Linked DNA regions of Streptomyces ficellus. The protein of the gene in region 1 interacts with the protein of each later gene in a pairwise test. Links are inferred from orthologs where the notes say so. Each region holds a gene or a part of one and is shown in the gene's direction. Other genes may lie near its edges.

What was found.
Region 2: the proteins of leuS (region 1) and ligA interact in binary tests that used the Escherichia coli proteins (3 or more experiments, as listed by UniProt). The link is inferred for Streptomyces ficellus from one-to-one orthologs.

What each region holds. Positions count from the first base shown.
Region 1 is NZ_CP034279.1:4,973,951-4,981,725, forward strand. Bases 2,949-6,406 are described here. They hold leuS (leucine--tRNA ligase), read left to right. Parts: upstream 2,949-3,338; coding sequence 3,339-6,206; downstream 6,207-6,406. Other genes in these bases: EIZ62_RS22230 (hypothetical protein), read left to right, coding at 6,357-6,406. In the rest of the region: EIZ62_RS22215 (NADH-quinone oxidoreductase subunit NuoF family protein), read right to left, coding at 63-1,646; EIZ62_RS22220 (hypothetical protein), read right to left, coding at 1,643-2,935; more of EIZ62_RS22230, read left to right, coding at 6,407-7,184; EIZ62_RS22235 (DegV family protein), read left to right, coding at 7,251-7,775.
Region 2 is NZ_CP034279.1:2,082,691-2,090,006, reverse strand. Bases 2,013-5,011 are described here. They hold ligA (NAD-dependent DNA ligase LigA), read left to right. Parts: upstream 2,013-2,419; coding sequence 2,420-4,603; downstream 4,604-5,011. Other genes in these bases: EIZ62_RS08920 (putative bifunctional diguanylate cyclase/phosphodiesterase), read left to right, coding at 4,899-5,011; EIZ62_RS08930 (methionine synthase), read left to right, coding at 2,013-2,396. Also shown: EIZ62_RS08945 (DUF427 domain-containing protein), read right to left, coding at 1-72; EIZ62_RS08940 (LOG family protein), read left to right, coding at 133-672; EIZ62_RS08935 (SDR family oxidoreductase), read left to right, coding at 700-1,389; more of EIZ62_RS08930, read left to right, coding at 1,386-2,012; more of EIZ62_RS08920, read left to right, coding at 5,012-6,935. UniProt on the Escherichia coli protein: DNA ligase that catalyzes the formation of phosphodiester linkages between 5'-phosphoryl and 3'-hydroxyl groups in double-stranded DNA using NAD as a coenzyme and as the energy source for the reaction.

The sequences.
Region 1 (7,775 bases):
TTAGCTCCACAGAACGTGGAAGGCGGGCCATCCGATCGGATGGCCCGCCTTCCTTGTGTCCGTCAACCCCGGCCGCTGCCCAGGGCCTTGCGGTCGGCGCTCGGCAACGCGGGACGGGACGGCCGCTCCTGGGGGCCCTGTTCGAGCCGCAGCGCCAGCTCGGGGCAGCGTCGCACGGCGAGCTGGGCGCGGTCCCGCAGGTGCGTGGGCACCGACGCCTCCGACAGCACCGGATAACCGTCGCGGCCCATGCGGATCAGCTCCGGGAGGATGTCCGCGCACAGGCCGTGGCCCTTGCACAGCGTCCAGTCGACCGCCAGCTTCTCGCCGCTCGGAATGGACTCCACGGCCTCCTGGTAGCCCGGCTCGGGCAGCGGCAGCGTCCCGAGCGTCGGACGGCCGCAGCCGCCGTGCAGCACGTGAGCCGCCAGGTCGTCGGTGAAGGCCGACAGCGTCGAGCTGAAGAAGCGCGCCGACCCGTCCGGGTGCTTGCACACGCCCCGGCCCTTCACGGCCTGCGTGACCTCGCGCAGCGCCTCCAGGGCCGCCGGCCCGCCGCCGTTGAGCACGTCCGACAGGCCGCCCGCCGCGGCGGGCAACCCCAGTCGGCAGGGGCCGCACTGGCCGGCCGTCTCCGCCGCCAGCCAGTTCGCCACGCGCTGCGCCTCACCCAGCGGACAGGTGTCCGGACCGATCGGCAGGATCGCACCGGCTCCCAGGGCGCCCCCCACGGCCGCCATGGACTGCTTGGAGATGACGCAGTTGTCGACGGCCATGGAGTCGATCCAGTTGCCGTGGTAGCCGCCGGTCAGCACCCCCTGAGGGGTCTGCGGGGCACCGGCGAGCTGGAGGACGTACCGCATGGGGACGCCCGTCGGCACCTCCACCACCATGGGCCGGGCCACCTGCCCGGAGATCGTCAGCATCACCGTGCCCGGCTCGCTGTCCAGCCCGTGCTGGCTGTAGCGGCCCGCGCCGACCCTCGCGGCGATCGCGAGCTGCGCGAACGTCTCGGCGTTGGACAGCAGCGTCGGCGCGTTGCCGACGCCGGACTCGGCCGCGCGCTCCCTGCGCCCCGGCGGGATCGCCGGGCCGCCGTTCACCGCCCGGATGACGGAGGACGCCTCACCGGAGACCATGCGCTCCGGCGTGCGCACCACACGGGCGCGCAGCCGCTGTCCGCGCCGGTCCGACAGCCCCCGCTCGGCGAGGGCGGCGCGGATGGAGACCTCCGTGGAGTTCCGGGTCACCACCACGACCAGGGTGCGGGCGCCGAGCGCCTCGGCGGCCAGCAGCGCGCCGTCCAGGATGAGGTGCGGCGCGCGGTTGAGCAGGACGGTGTCCTTGCGGCAGGCGGGCTCGCCCTCACTGCCGTTGACCACGACGACCGGGCGCACCCCGCGCCGGATCGTCGCTTTGGCGACGGCGCGCAGCTTCCTGCCGAACGGGAAACCGGCGCCGCCGCGGCCGGTCAGCGATATCTCCTCCGCGAGCTGGGCCAGCCGCTCGCCGCCCATCGGTTCGAGCGGGCCGTGCACCTTCAGGTGCATCTGGAGGTCGAGCCGCTCGACGAGGTCGAAGCCCTGGGTGAGCTGGGGGAGGCCGACGACTCGGACCTCGGGGACGTCGGGGAGCGGGGCGTTCACGGGCGGTCTCCTGCTGGTGCGGTCCAGGGCTCGCCGGCCGGCGGCTGCTGGAAGGGGCCCGGTGCGGGCTCCGGGGGGCTGGTGTCGCCGTACGGCGGCGGGGTGGGCTGGGAACTGTACGAGGGCGGGGCGGGGGACGGAGCGGGCGGCGGCGGGGAGGGGGTCGGCCAGTAGCCGGGACGGGTCGCCGGTTCGTCGGTCACGACCGGCAGTTCCTCCGTCATGGGGACGCGCTCGGCGTACGGGATCTCCTGGGTGGGGCTGCCGGCACCGGCGTTGCCCAGGGACACGGCCCGGTAGGCGGCCGAGATGCCCGCGCCCGTGGTGCTCGGGGAGGGCGAGGGGAACGCGGGCTCGTACAGCGGCGCGGTCGGCGGCGTCAGGGTGCGGGGCTGCTCGCGGGGGCGGCCGAGCGGGCGGTCGGCGGCGGGGGCCGGCGGCTCGGGACGGCTGCGCGGCTCGCGGCGCAGCTCCTGCTCGAACGAGGCGGAGGGCTCGTACGGCATGGGCGGGGCCATGTCCGAGCCGGGCAGCGGGGAGACCGAGGGGTCGCGCCGCCTGCCGCGGCCGCGGGCCGGCCTGTCCGGGCCGGCGGGCCCGAGCGCGCCGAGCACGCGGTCGGTGAGGCGCTGCTGCACGGCGCCGGGCAGCAGCCGCAGCGACACGACCGCGGCGACCCCGGCGAGGGCCAGGCAGTACATGGTGGTGACCCAGGTGGCGGCGGGGCGACCCGCGTAGAGCCCGTGGACGAGCGCGAAGCACCAGGCCGGGTAGGCGAGCATGTGCAGCGGCCGCCAGCGGGCCGCGATGTTGCCCCGGCCCGCCAGGGCGCTGCGGGCGGCGCCGGTGGACGCGGCGACCACCATCAGCAGGCCGGCGAGCGACCCGAAGCCGATGAGCGCGGAGGTGCCGGTGACGCCGAGCCCGAAGGGGATGAGGGCCCCGATGAGTGCCACGTGCCCCAGGGAGACCTTGACGGTGGCGTGCAGGAGCAGGAAGCCGAGGGAGGCCACCGCGGTGGTGCGGTGGATGGCCTGTGCGATCAGCCGGTGCCGGGTGGAGAGCACCAGCCGGTCCTGCGCGAGCAGGCCCCATGCCACGGAAGCGGTCAGTGACACGAGGGACAGGACGCCCGTGGCGAAGTCCAGGGCGGCCCGGAAGCTGTCGCTCCCGCCGATCGCGAGCAGCGGTATGAGTATCAGTGCGGCCGCGGAAAGCCCGCCCTGTACCGGCTTGCTCATACCGGCCTGGAAGGCGGGCGACGAGCGGATCTTGCGATGAGGGTTCATGGGGGGCGACTCCAGTGGTGCGGAAAAGAGGTCCCGTGGCCGCATGCTAAGTCGAGGCATACCCACCGGTACGAGCTTTGGGCGTTTAAGGTTCGGAACCGACGGCAACTGACTTTGGGGTTGCCCTGGATAGGGTCGATACGCGGAGTAACCCGGACCCCCGGTGGGGCCCTCGAGCGGTCACCGGTCCCACGAACCTCGATGCGGCCGGTACGGGCCCTGCGGTACCCTGACGCCATGCGTGCCGTACGCCTTCTGCTTAGCGAGCCGCGCTGATCAGCACCGGCGGATGAGAAATCCGGCCGGAATCGGCGCGGCGTCCCCTCCTGTGCGAGGGGTTTTTTCATTTCGCCGCGTCACCGAGCGGCAACGGGCAGAGACGATCGATGGAGCTTCAAGGACCATGAGCGAGATGAATTCGGCTGCCGCCGAGGCAGCAGCCCCGCACCGGTACACGGCGGCCATGGCCGCCGACATCGAGGCACGCTGGCAGGACGTCTGGGACGCGGAGGGCACCTACGAGGCGCCCAACCCGAGCGGTGACCTGGCCGGCGACCCGGCCGTGGCCGCCCGCCCCGAGCGGTTCATCATGGACATGTTCCCCTATCCGTCGGGTGCCGGCCTCCACGTCGGCCACCCCCTCGGCTACATCGCCACCGACGTCTTCGCCCGTCACCAGCGCATGACCGGGCACAACGTCCTGCACACCCTGGGCTTCGACGCCTTCGGACTGCCCGCCGAGCAGTACGCCGTCCAGACCGGCACGCACCCGCGCGTGTCGACCGAGGCGAACATCGAGAACATGAAGCTCCAGCTGCGCCGGCTGGGCCTGGGACACGACAAGCGCCGGTCGTTCGCGACGATCGACCCGGACTACTACAAGTGGACCCAGTGGATCTTCCTGCAGATCTTCAACTCCTGGTACGACGAGGAGGCCGGCCGGGCCCGCCCCGTCGCCGACCTGGTCGCCCAGTTCGAGAGCGGTGAACGCCAGGCGCCCGGCACGCGCGCGTGGGGCGAGCTGACCGCCGCGGAGCGCGCCGACGTCCTGGGCGACTACCGCCTGGCGTACGCCTCGGACGCGCCCGTCAACTGGTGCCCCGGCCTGGGCACCGTCCTCGCCAACGAGGAGGTCACCGCCGACGGCCGCTCCGAACGCGGCAACTACCCCGTCTTCAAGGCCAAGCTGCGCCAGTGGAACATGCGCATCACCGCCTACGCCGACCGGCTGCTGGACGACCTGGACGCGCTGGACTGGCCCGAGGCCATCAAGCTCCAGCAGCGCAACTGGATCGGCCGTTCCGAGGGCGCCCGCGTCGACTTCGCCGTCGGCGACGACGCGATCACCGTCTTCACCACCCGCCAGGACACCCTGTTCGGCGCCACCTACATGGTGCTGGCCCCCGAGCACGAGCTGGTCGAGAAGATCGTCCCGGCGGCCTGGCCGGAGGGCACGCACGACGTCTGGACGGGCGGCCACGCCACCCCGGCCGAGGCCGTCGACGCGTACCGCAAGCAGGCCGCGTCCAAGTCCGACGTCGAGCGCCAGGCCGAGGCCAAGGACAAGACCGGTGTCTTCACCGGCGCCTACGCCGTCAACCCCGTCAGCGGCGACCGCGTCCCGGTCTTCATCGCCGACTACGTCCTGATGAGCTACGGCACCGGCGCGATCATGGCCGTCCCGGCGCACGACACCCGCGACTTCGCCTTCGCGCGCGCCTTCGAGCTGCCGATGCGCTGCGTCGTCGAGCCGTCGGACGGCCGCGGCACCGACCCGTCGGACTGGGACGACGCCTTCGACTCGTACGACGCGAAGATCGTCAACTCGGCGAGCGACGCCATCTCCCTGGACGGCCTGGGCGTCGTCGAGGCCAAGGCGAAGATCACCGAGTGGCTGGCCGGCCGGGGCATCGGCGAGGGCACCGTCAACTTCCGGCTGCGCGACTGGCTGTTCAGCCGCCAGCGCTACTGGGGCGAGCCCTTCCCGATCGTCTACGACGAGGACGGCATCGCCCACCCGCTGCCCGAGTCGATGCTGCCCCTGGAGCTGCCCGAGGTCGAGGACTACTCGCCGCGCACCTTCGACCCGGACGACGCGGACACCCAGCCCGAGACGCCGCTGTCGCGCAACGAGGACTGGGTCAACGTCACCCTGGACCTGGGCGACGGCCCCAAGAAGTACCGGCGCGAGACCAACACCATGCCCAACTGGGCCGGTTCCTGCTGGTACGAGCTGCGCTACCTGGACCCGCACAACAGCGAGCGCCTGGTCGACCCCGAGATCGAGCGGTACTGGATGGGGCCGCGCGAGGGCAAGCCGCACGGCGGTGCCGACCTGTACGTGGGCGGCGCCGAACACGCCGTACTGCACCTGCTGTACGCGCGCTTCTGGTCGAAGGTCCTGTTCGACCTGGGGCACATCTCCTCGCCCGAGCCGTTCCACAAGCTCTACAACCAGGGCATGATCCAGGCCTTCGTCTACCGGGACGCCCGCGGCATCGCCGTGCCGGCCGCCGAGGTGGAGGAGCGCGACGGTGCCTTCTGGTACCAGGGCGAGAAGGTCAGCCGCGTCCTGGGCAAGATGGGCAAGTCCCTGAAGAACGCCGTCACTCCGGACGAGATCTGCGCCGAGTACGGGGCGGACACCCTGCGCCTGTACGAGATGGCGATGGGCCCCCTGGACGTCTCGCGGCCCTGGGACACGCGCGCGGTGGTGGGCCAGTACCGGCTGCTCCAGCGGCTGTGGCGCAACATCGTCGACGAGTCGACCGGTGAGGCGACCGTCGTCGACACCGAGCCGGACGAGGGCACCCTGCGCGCCCTGCACAAGGCCATCGACGGCGTCGGCCAGGACATGGCCGCCATGCGGTTCAACACGGCGATCGCCAAGGTCACCGAGCTGAACAACTACCTGACCAAGGCGGGCGGCCCGGTGTCGCGGCCGGTCGCCGAGCAGCTGGTGCTGCTGGTCGCGCCGCTGGCCCCGCACATCGCCGAGGAGCTGTGGCACCGGCTGGGCCACACCGACTCGGTCGTCCACCAGGACTTCCCGGTCGCCGACCCGGCGTACGTCGTCGACGAGACGGTGACCTGCGTCGTCCAGATCAAGGGAAAGGTCAAGGCCCGCCTGGAGGTCTCCCCGTCCATCACGGACGCGGACCTGGAGGCACTGGCCATGGCCGACCAGGGCGTCGTCGCGGCCCTGGGCGGCGCGGGCGTCCGCAAGGTGATCGTGCGGGCCCCGAAGCTGGTGAACATCGTCCCGGCGTGACGCGCCCGGGGAACCCGGCAACCCCGGGTTCCCCCCTACGGGCAGGTTGGGGGTCGCGTATGGAACCCCCGGCCTGCCCGTTCCGTTTACCGTGGAGGGGCGACGGGCGGACGCGTCCGGCGTCGTACCGAGCGACAACAAGGGGACTCCATGGCAGAAGCGATCGCGATCCTGGCGCTGCTCTTCGTCGTCTTCGTCGCTCTGGGGGTGTTCGTCACCGTGAAGGCCGTCAAGGCCGCCAAGCGCGGAGTCGACCGCACGATCACCCAGGCGCGGCGGACCGTCGAGGACACCACGCTGCGCGCCAAGAGCTACGGGCCGGGTGGTGTGAAGGCCGAGCTGGCGCAGCTGCGGCTGTCGCTCCGGACGTCGATGCGGGCCACCCAGGACGCGCTGGAGGCGGGCGCCGCGCAGGACGCCTCGCTCAAGGAGTCCCTCGACCTGTTCCGGCGGCTCAGCGCGCACGGCCACGAACTGGACGCCGACCTGAAGCGGCTGGAGCGGGACCCGGACCGCGGCGGGGTCGCGGCCCAGCTCGACGACCTGCGCGAGCGCACCGAGCGGATCGTCCACTCGGCGGAGTCGCTGCGGTGGGCGGCCCGGGACCGGGCGCAGAAGTTCGCGGACGACGACCTGGCGTCCCTGAGCGCCCAGATCGACGTGGAGGCCGGGGCGCTGCGGCACTGGGCCGGCGGCGAGCGGGACGGCCTGGACGACCTGTCCTGGCCGGAGGCGGCGCCGGGCAGCGCGTCGGAGCAGGTCTGGCCGGAGGGCGCCGACGCGGGCGCCGCTGCGCATGTGGGCGCCGGGGCGGGTGCGGACGCCGGCGCGAAGGCGGCGCAGCGGCCCGCGGAACAGGCGGACGGCGGCCGCGAGGCTTCCGGCACGGAGACGCCCAAGGCGATCACGGCGCGGGATCCCCGACAGCAGACCACCTACTCCTGGCAGAAGTCGGCACGTCCCGAGACCACGAACTGACCGGTTTCGATCACGGAGCGGGGGCGGGCTGCCGTACGGAGCCCCCTCCGGGGTACCCTCCCGGTCATGTCCCGCCATGTCGCGATCGTCACTGATTCAACGGCCTACCTGCCGCCGCGGACGATGGAGCGGCACGGCATCACCGCGGTGCCGCTGACCGTCGTCCTCGGGGACCAGGCCCTTGAAGAGGGCACCGAGATCTCGGCCCGCTCGCTCGCCCTGGCGCTGCAGAAACGCCGCTCCGTGACCACGTCCCGCCCGAGCCCCGAGGTGTTCGCCGCCGCCTACCGGACGGCGGCGGAGGCGGGGGCGGCCGGCATCGTGTCGCTCCACCTGTCGGCCGAATTCTCCGGTACGTACGACGCCGCGCTGCTGGCCGCCAAGGACGCCCCCGTACCGGTGCGGGTCGTCGACACCGGCATGGTCGCCATGGCGCTCGGCTTCTGCGCGCTGGCGGCCGCCGAGGCGGCGGAAGCGGCCGGCAGCCTGGACGAGGTGGTCGCCGCCGCGGAGAAACGGGCCGCCGGTACCTCCGCCTACTTCTACGTCGACACCCTCGAGTACCTGCGCCGGGGCGGCCGCATCGGCGCG
Region 2 (7,316 bases), 2.9 Mb from region 1 along the record:
CACGTGACCGTCGTGGACCACGCGTACGTGCTCGGTGCCCTGCTCGATGGTGATGCGGTGTCCAGTCGTCATGACCGTGCAACGGCCCGCCCCCGCCGCGCCATTCCCTAGGTCACTCCCTAGGGTGGCCGTATGAACATCTGCGTCTTCCTGTCGGCCGCCGATCTCGATGAGCGCTACACCGTCCCCGCCCGCCAGTTCGCCGAATTGCTCGGCAAAGGCGGGCACACCCTGGTGTGGGGCGGCAGCGACACCGGATTGATGAAGGTCGTGGCGGACGGCGTCCAGGAGGCGGGCGGGCGGCTCGTCGGCGTGTCGGTGGACTTCCTGGCCACCAAGGCGCGGGCGGGCGCCGACGAGATGGTCTTCGCCAAGGACCTGGCCGAGCGCAAGGCGCGCATGCTGGCCGTGTCGGACGCCGTGGTGATCATGGTCGGCGGCACCGGCACCCTCGACGAGGCCACCGAGATCCTGGAGCTGAAGAAGCACGGCAAGCACACCAAGCCCGTGGTCCTGCTCAACGCGGCGGGCTTCTACGACGGGCTCAAGGAGCAGTTCCGGCGGATGGAGGCGGAGGGGTTCCTGCCGCTGCCGCTGACCGACCTGGTGTTCTTCGCGGAGGACGGGGTCGCCGCGCTCGCGTACCTGGAGGAGAGCGCCGGGATCAGGTGACCGCCGTCCGGATGCGAGCATGGCCGTATGGCTACACACATGATCACCGGGGCGGGTTCCGGCATCGGCGCGGCCGTCGCCCGCCGCCTGCACGAACGCGGCGACGACCTCGTACTGCTGGCCCGTGACGCGGGGCGCGCCAAGGAACTGGCCGCGGCCCACCCGGGCGCCCGTACGCTCGTCGGCGACCTGGCCAACGCCGACCGGCTGTCCTGGGCCTTCTCCCACCAGACGCTGCCCGACCGGCTGGACTCGCTGCTGCACATCGCGGGCGTCGTCGACCTCGGCCGGGTCGGCGATCTCACCACCAAGGCCTGGCGGAGCCAGCTGGAGGTGAACCTCATCGCGCCGGCCGAGCTGACCCGGCTGCTCCTGCCGCAACTGCGGGTCTCCCAGGGTCACGTCGTGTTCGTCAACTCCGGCGCCGGGTTGAACGCCCACGCCGAGTGGTCCGCCTACGCCGCCTCCAAGCACGGCCTCAAGGCGCTGGCCGACTCGCTGCGCCAGGAGGAGCACGGTTCCGGCGTGCGCGTCACGTCCGTCTACCCGGGCCGTACGGCCAGCCCGATGCAGGCCAAGGTGCACCAGCAGGAGGGCAAGGAGTACGACGCCTCCCGCTGGATCGACCCCGAGTCGGTCGCCACCGCGATCCTGACCGCGATCGACCTGCCGCGCGACGCGGAGATCAACGACCTGAGCGTGCGGCCGGGGCGATGAGCGGGAACGACGACTTCAGCTGGGGCCCCGCGACCGGGGTCGGGTCCATGCCGGGCGGCGACGCGCGCGAGGCGGCCAGGACCGTGACGGGCACCTTCGAGGACTTCCCGCACCTGGCGGAGCTGCCCGCCCGCGGGCCGGGCGCCGACATGATCGGGCGGACCATCGGCCTGCTCGTCGAGATGTACGCGCACGTGGAGCCGAGCGGCTGGCGGGTCAGCGACCGGCCGGGCCGGGACACCCGGCGGGCCCGGTCCTGGATGGGCGAGGACCTCGACGCCCTGGAGGAGTTCACCCAGGGGTACGAGGGTGTCGTGAAGGTCCAGGCGGTGGGGCCGTGGACGCTGGCCGCCGCCCTGGAGCTGCGGGGCGGAGAGGCGGCCCTCGGCGACCCCGGCGCCTGCCGGGACCTGACGGCCTCGCTGGCGGAGGGGCTGCGCGGCCACCTCGCGGAGGTGCGGCGCAGGATCCCGGGCGCGCGGGTGGTGCTCCAGCTCGACGAGCCGTCCCTGACCGCCGTGCTGCGCGGGCAGGTGCGCACCGCGAGCGGCTACCGGACCCACCGTGCCGTGGACCGCCAGGTCGTGGAGAGCGCGCTGCGGGACGTGGTGGCGGTGAACGAGGGGCACGGGCCCGTGATCGTGCACTCGTGCGCTCCGGACGTGCCGTTCGCGCTGCTGCGGCGGGCGGGTGCCGCGGGCATCTCGTTCGATTTCGGGCTGCTCACCGAGCGTGACGAGGAGCAGATCGGCGAGGCGGTCGAGGGAGGCACGAGGCTGTTGGTGGGCGTCGTCGAGTCGACCGACGTCCCATTGTCAGACCCTGCCGGTAGCGTCATGGGTGTCAGGACGCTGTGGCGCAGGCTGGGGCTGTATCCGGGGACTCTCGCCGAGTCCGTGGTGGTCACCCCGTCGTGCGGGCTGGCGGGTGCCTCGCCCGCGTACGCCCGTGCCGCGCTCGCCCACTGCGTCACGGCGGCGAGATCGCTCGCGGACAACCCTGAGTGACGTCAGTGACGGAAGGAAAGACGGTGGCTGTCGAACAGCAGGATGTCGTGCCGGCGGAGGCACGGGACAAGCACGCGCAGCTGGCCGAGCAGGTCGAGGAGCACCGCTTCCGGTACTACGTGAAGGACCAGCCGGTCGTCAGCGACGCCGAGTTCGACAGGCTGCTGCGCTCGCTGGAGGCCCTGGAGGAGGAGTATCCGGAGCTCCGGACGCCCGACTCGCCGACCCAGAAGGTCGCCGGGGCGTACGCGACGGAGTTCACGGCCGTCCAGCACCGCGAGCGGATGCTGTCGCTGGACAACGCCTTCGACGACGAGGAGCTGGCCGGCTGGGCGGACCGGGTCGCCAAGGAGGTCGGCACCTCGGGGTACCACTTCCTGTGCGAGCTGAAGGTCGACGGCCTGGCGGTCAACCTGACGTATGAGAAGGGGCGTCTCACGCGCGCGGCGACGCGCGGCGACGGCCGCACCGGTGAGGACATCACGCCGAACATCCGCACGATCTCGGACATCCCCGAGCGGCTGAAGGGTGACCGCATCCCGGATCTCGTCGAGATCCGGGGTGAGGTCTTCTTCCCGATGGAGAAGTTCCAGGAGCTGAACGCCCGCCTGGTGGAGGCGGGGGACAAGCCCTTCGCCAACCCGCGCAACGCGGCGGCCGGTTCGCTGCGCCAGAAGGACCCGAAGGTGACCGCCACCCGGCCGCTGCACATGGTGGTGCACGGCATCGGCGCGCGCGACGGCCTGGAGATCGCCCGGCTGTCGGAGGCGTACGAGCTGCTGCGCGAGTGGGGCCTGCCGACGGCCCGGCACAACAAGGTGGTCACCGACATCGCGGGAGTCCGCGCCTTCATCGAGTACTTCGGTGAGAACCGGCACTCGGTGGAGCACGAGATCGACGGTGTGGTCGTCAAGCTGGACGAGATCCCGCTCCAGGGCCGGCTCGGCTCCACCTCGCGGGCGCCGCGCTGGGCGATCGCCTGGAAGTACGCGCCGGAGGAGGTCAACACCAAGCTGGTCAACATCCGCGTGGGAGTGGGCCGCACCGGCCGGGTCACGCCGTACGCGCAGGTGGAGCCGGTGACGGTGGCCGGCTCGGAGGTCGAGTTCGCCACCCTGCACAACCAGGACGTGGTGAAGGCCAAGGGCGTCCTCATCGGGGACACGGTGGTGCTGCGCAAGGCCGGTGACGTGATCCCGGAGATCCTGGGCCCGGTGGCGGACCTGCGGGACGGCACGGAGCGGGAGTTCGTGATGCCCTCCGAGTGCCCCGAGTGCGGGACGCCGCTGCGGCCGATGAAGGAGGGTGACGTCGACCTGCGCTGCCCGAACGGCCGTACGTGCCCCGCGCAGTTGCGTGAGCGGTTGTTCTACCTCGGTGGCCGCAAGTGCCTGGACATCGAGAACTTCGGGTACGTCGCGGCGGCGGCGCTGACCAAGCCGCTGGAGCCGTCCGAGCCGCCGCTGGTGGACGAGGGCGACCTGTTCGACCTGACCATCGAGCAGCTGCTGCCCATCAAGGCGTACGTCCTGGACCAGGACAGCGGCCTGCCCAAGCGGGACCCCAAGACGGGCGAGGAGAAGATCGTCACCGTCTTCGCCAACCAGCAGGGCGAGCCCCGGAAGAACGCGCTGGCGATGCTGGAGAACATCGCGGCGGCCAAGGAGCGGCCGCTGGCCCGGGTCATCACGGGGCTGTCGATCCGTCACGTCGGCCCGGTGGCGGCGGAGGCACTGGCGCGCGAGTTCCGCTCGATCGACCGGATCGAGGAGGCGAGCGAGGAGGAGCTGGCGGCCGTCGAAGGGGTCGGCCCGACGATCGCGGCCTCGCTCAAGCAGTGGTTCGAGGTGGACTGGCACCGCGAGATCCTCCGCAAGTGGCGTGCGGCGGGGGTGCGGATGGAGGAGGAGAGCTCCGGCAAGGACGAAGGGCCGCGCCCGCTGGAGGGGTTGACCGTCGTCGTGACCGGCACGCTGGAGAACCACACCAGGGATGGCGCAAAAGAGGCGCTCCAGAGCCGGGGAGCGAAAGTGACCGGTTCCGTTTCGAAGAAGACGTCCTTCGTGGTTGTTGGTGACAACCCTGGTTCCAAGTATGACAAGGCGATGCAGCTGAAGGTTCCGGTTCTCGACGAGGACGGCTTCCGTACGCTGCTCGACCAGGGGCCGGACGCGGCGCGTGAGGTGGCGGTTCCGGTCGAACAGTAGGCCGGTAAATGCCGTACGGGGCTCACCCGTTCGGCGCATACCAGATGGATAAGGGTGGCCGGGTCTCATTCGGGCAAGACCAGTAGAGCGCCGCCCGTTGAAGCCTTTCGCGGCCTACTGTTGAGACGGCGCGTGTCGTGCCCGGCCGGGGGTGGGATTCCGGCCGTGCCGGCACGACAACGGGCCATAGCGTGGCAACGGCACCGCCGGCTGTGAGAGGGACGGAATGAAACCGACCGAGAGTGCCGCCCCGGTCTCACGGCCGCGTGCGTACGCGGCCACGGGCATCGCCTCCATGCTCCCGAACGTCGTCGTGGCGGTCGCCGCCTTCGTCCTCACGGCCGGACTGTGGGGCGCCGCGCGCGGCGGGCACGCGCTCTTCCCCGGCTCCACGACCGGCTGGTCGCTCGCCGTGCTCACCGGCATCGTCGTCGGACACCTCGTCGCGCTCGGCCGCGACCGCTGGTGGGGCGGCACCGGCTCGGGCGCCGCGCTCACCCTGGCCGTACTGCTCCTGTACGGCTGGGTGCCGGCCGGACTGGTCAGCCTCGCCGTCGTCGTCCTCGTCGGGGTCGCCCGGCGCCACCGCTGGCGGCAGGGACTGCTGCACGGCGCCGCGGACGTCCTCGGCATAGGGGCGGCGGCCCTGGTCCTCGCCGCGTTCGGGGACGTGCCGACGGTCGAACGGCCGTGGCGGCCGCTCGAATGGGGCATCGAGGCGGTACCTGAAGTGGCGCTGGCCGCCGCCGCGTACCTGACGGTGACCCGGCTGCTGCTGTGGTACACGCTGGCCCCGCAGGCTGGGGGACTGCCCACGGCCGCCCGCACCGCGCTGCTGCGGCAGGGGCTCGTGGCGGTCGCCCTGCTCGGCATCGCGCCGCTGATCTGCGTCGTCGCGGTGGCCCTGCCGGTGATGCTGCCGCTGTTCGCCGTGCCGCTGATCGCCCTGGACTCCACCCTCTGGATCGCCCGCGCCCGGGCGGAGGAACAACTGCGCGACCCGCTGACCGGTCTGCCCAACCGGCAGTGGCTGCTGGAGCGGACCTGGTCGGCGCTGGAGGAGGCGGAGGGCGAAGGTCTCCGGGCCGCCCTGGTGCTGATCGACCTCGATCGCTTCCGGTCGGTCAACGACACACTCGGTCATCTGGCCGGTGACCGGCTGCTGCTGCAGATCGCCGACCGGCTGCGGCTGGCCCTGCCGCGCGACGCGGAGGCCGCACGGCTCGGCGGCGACGAGTTCGCCGTCCTGCTCCCGGTCGCCGACTCCACGACCAGCGCCCAGCGGGTGGCCCGGCAGCTCGTCGCCGAGCTGTCCTCGCCCCTCGACCTCGACGGACTCACCCTCGTCCTGGAGGCCAGCGCGGGCGTCGCCGTCTTCCCCGACCACGCGCTGGACGCGGAAGGCCTCCTCCAGCGGGCCGACGTCGCCATGTACCAGGCCAAGCGGGACCGCACCGGCGTCGAGGTCTACGAGTCCAAGCGCGACTCCAACACCCCCGACCGGCTCGGCCTCCTCGGCGACCTCCGGCGCGCCCTGGACGCCGGGGACGTCGAGCTGCACTACCAGCCGAAGGTCCGCTTCGACGGACACGTCGCCGGGCTGGAGGCGCTGGTGCGCTGGGTGCACCCGGAGCGGGGCAAGGTGCCGCCCGACGAGTTCATCGCCATCGCCGAGTCCTCAGGGCTGATGCCGCACCTCACGGAGTACGTCCTGGAGACGGCGCTCGGCCAGGTCGCCAAGTGGCGCGCCCAGGGCCTCTACGTCCCCGTCGCCGTGAACGTCTCACCGCGTGACGTCCACACCCCCGGCTTCGCCGGCGCGGTCGCCGCGCGGCTGGCCCGCCACGGGGTGCCGCCGGGCGCGCTCCAGCTGGAGATAACGGAGCACGTCCTGCTGGAGGACCCGCAGCGCGCCGCCGACACCCTGGCGGGGCTCACCGGCCACGGCGTGAAGATGTCCCTCGACGACTTCGGCACCGGGTACTCGTCGCTGGTCCACCTCCGCCGCCTCCCGGTGAGCGAGCTGAAGATCGACCGCTCGTTCGTGGCCCGGCTCGCGGTGGACAACGAGGACGCCGAGATCGTCCGCTGCACCGTCGACCTGGCCCACTCGCTGGGCCTCCTCGTCGTCGCCGAGGGCGTCGAGGACGACGAGACCTGGGAGCGCCTGCGGGACCTGGGCTGCGACGCGGTGCAGGGCTGGCTGGTCGCCGCCGCGATGCCGCCGGCGGAGACCACGGCGTGGCTCCGCGCCCGGGGCGAGGCCGGCTGGCACCGCCCGCCCCGTGAGCTGCCGCCCGCGCCGCAGGACGCGGACCAGGTGGTCCAGTAACCGCCCCACCACCCACGGTCCCGCAGTCGGCGACGTACCGGGGTGGGGCCGTGCAGGGTCGCCCCCGCAGGGGACCGGCGGCGTTGCCGGGGCTCCCTGCCTCGTAACCCGAGGCCGCCGGCCCCGAGGAGGCGAGCCCGGAGGGGCCACGCCCCCACCCACCGGGGGTCACCGCACCCAAGGCACCGCCCCGCGGCGAACCGGGAACGGGCACCGCTCCGGTCCCGTTGTGCCCACCCGTCCCGCCCTGCGGGACGATTGCCCACAACGGGCGGGGGCGGAGGCGGGAGGGGAGCCGCCCAGCGGGCGAGCCCACAACGGGGGGTGGGCGCCGTCCTGCGGGACGATCGCCCACAGCGGAGGGGCGGCCGTTTCACGGGC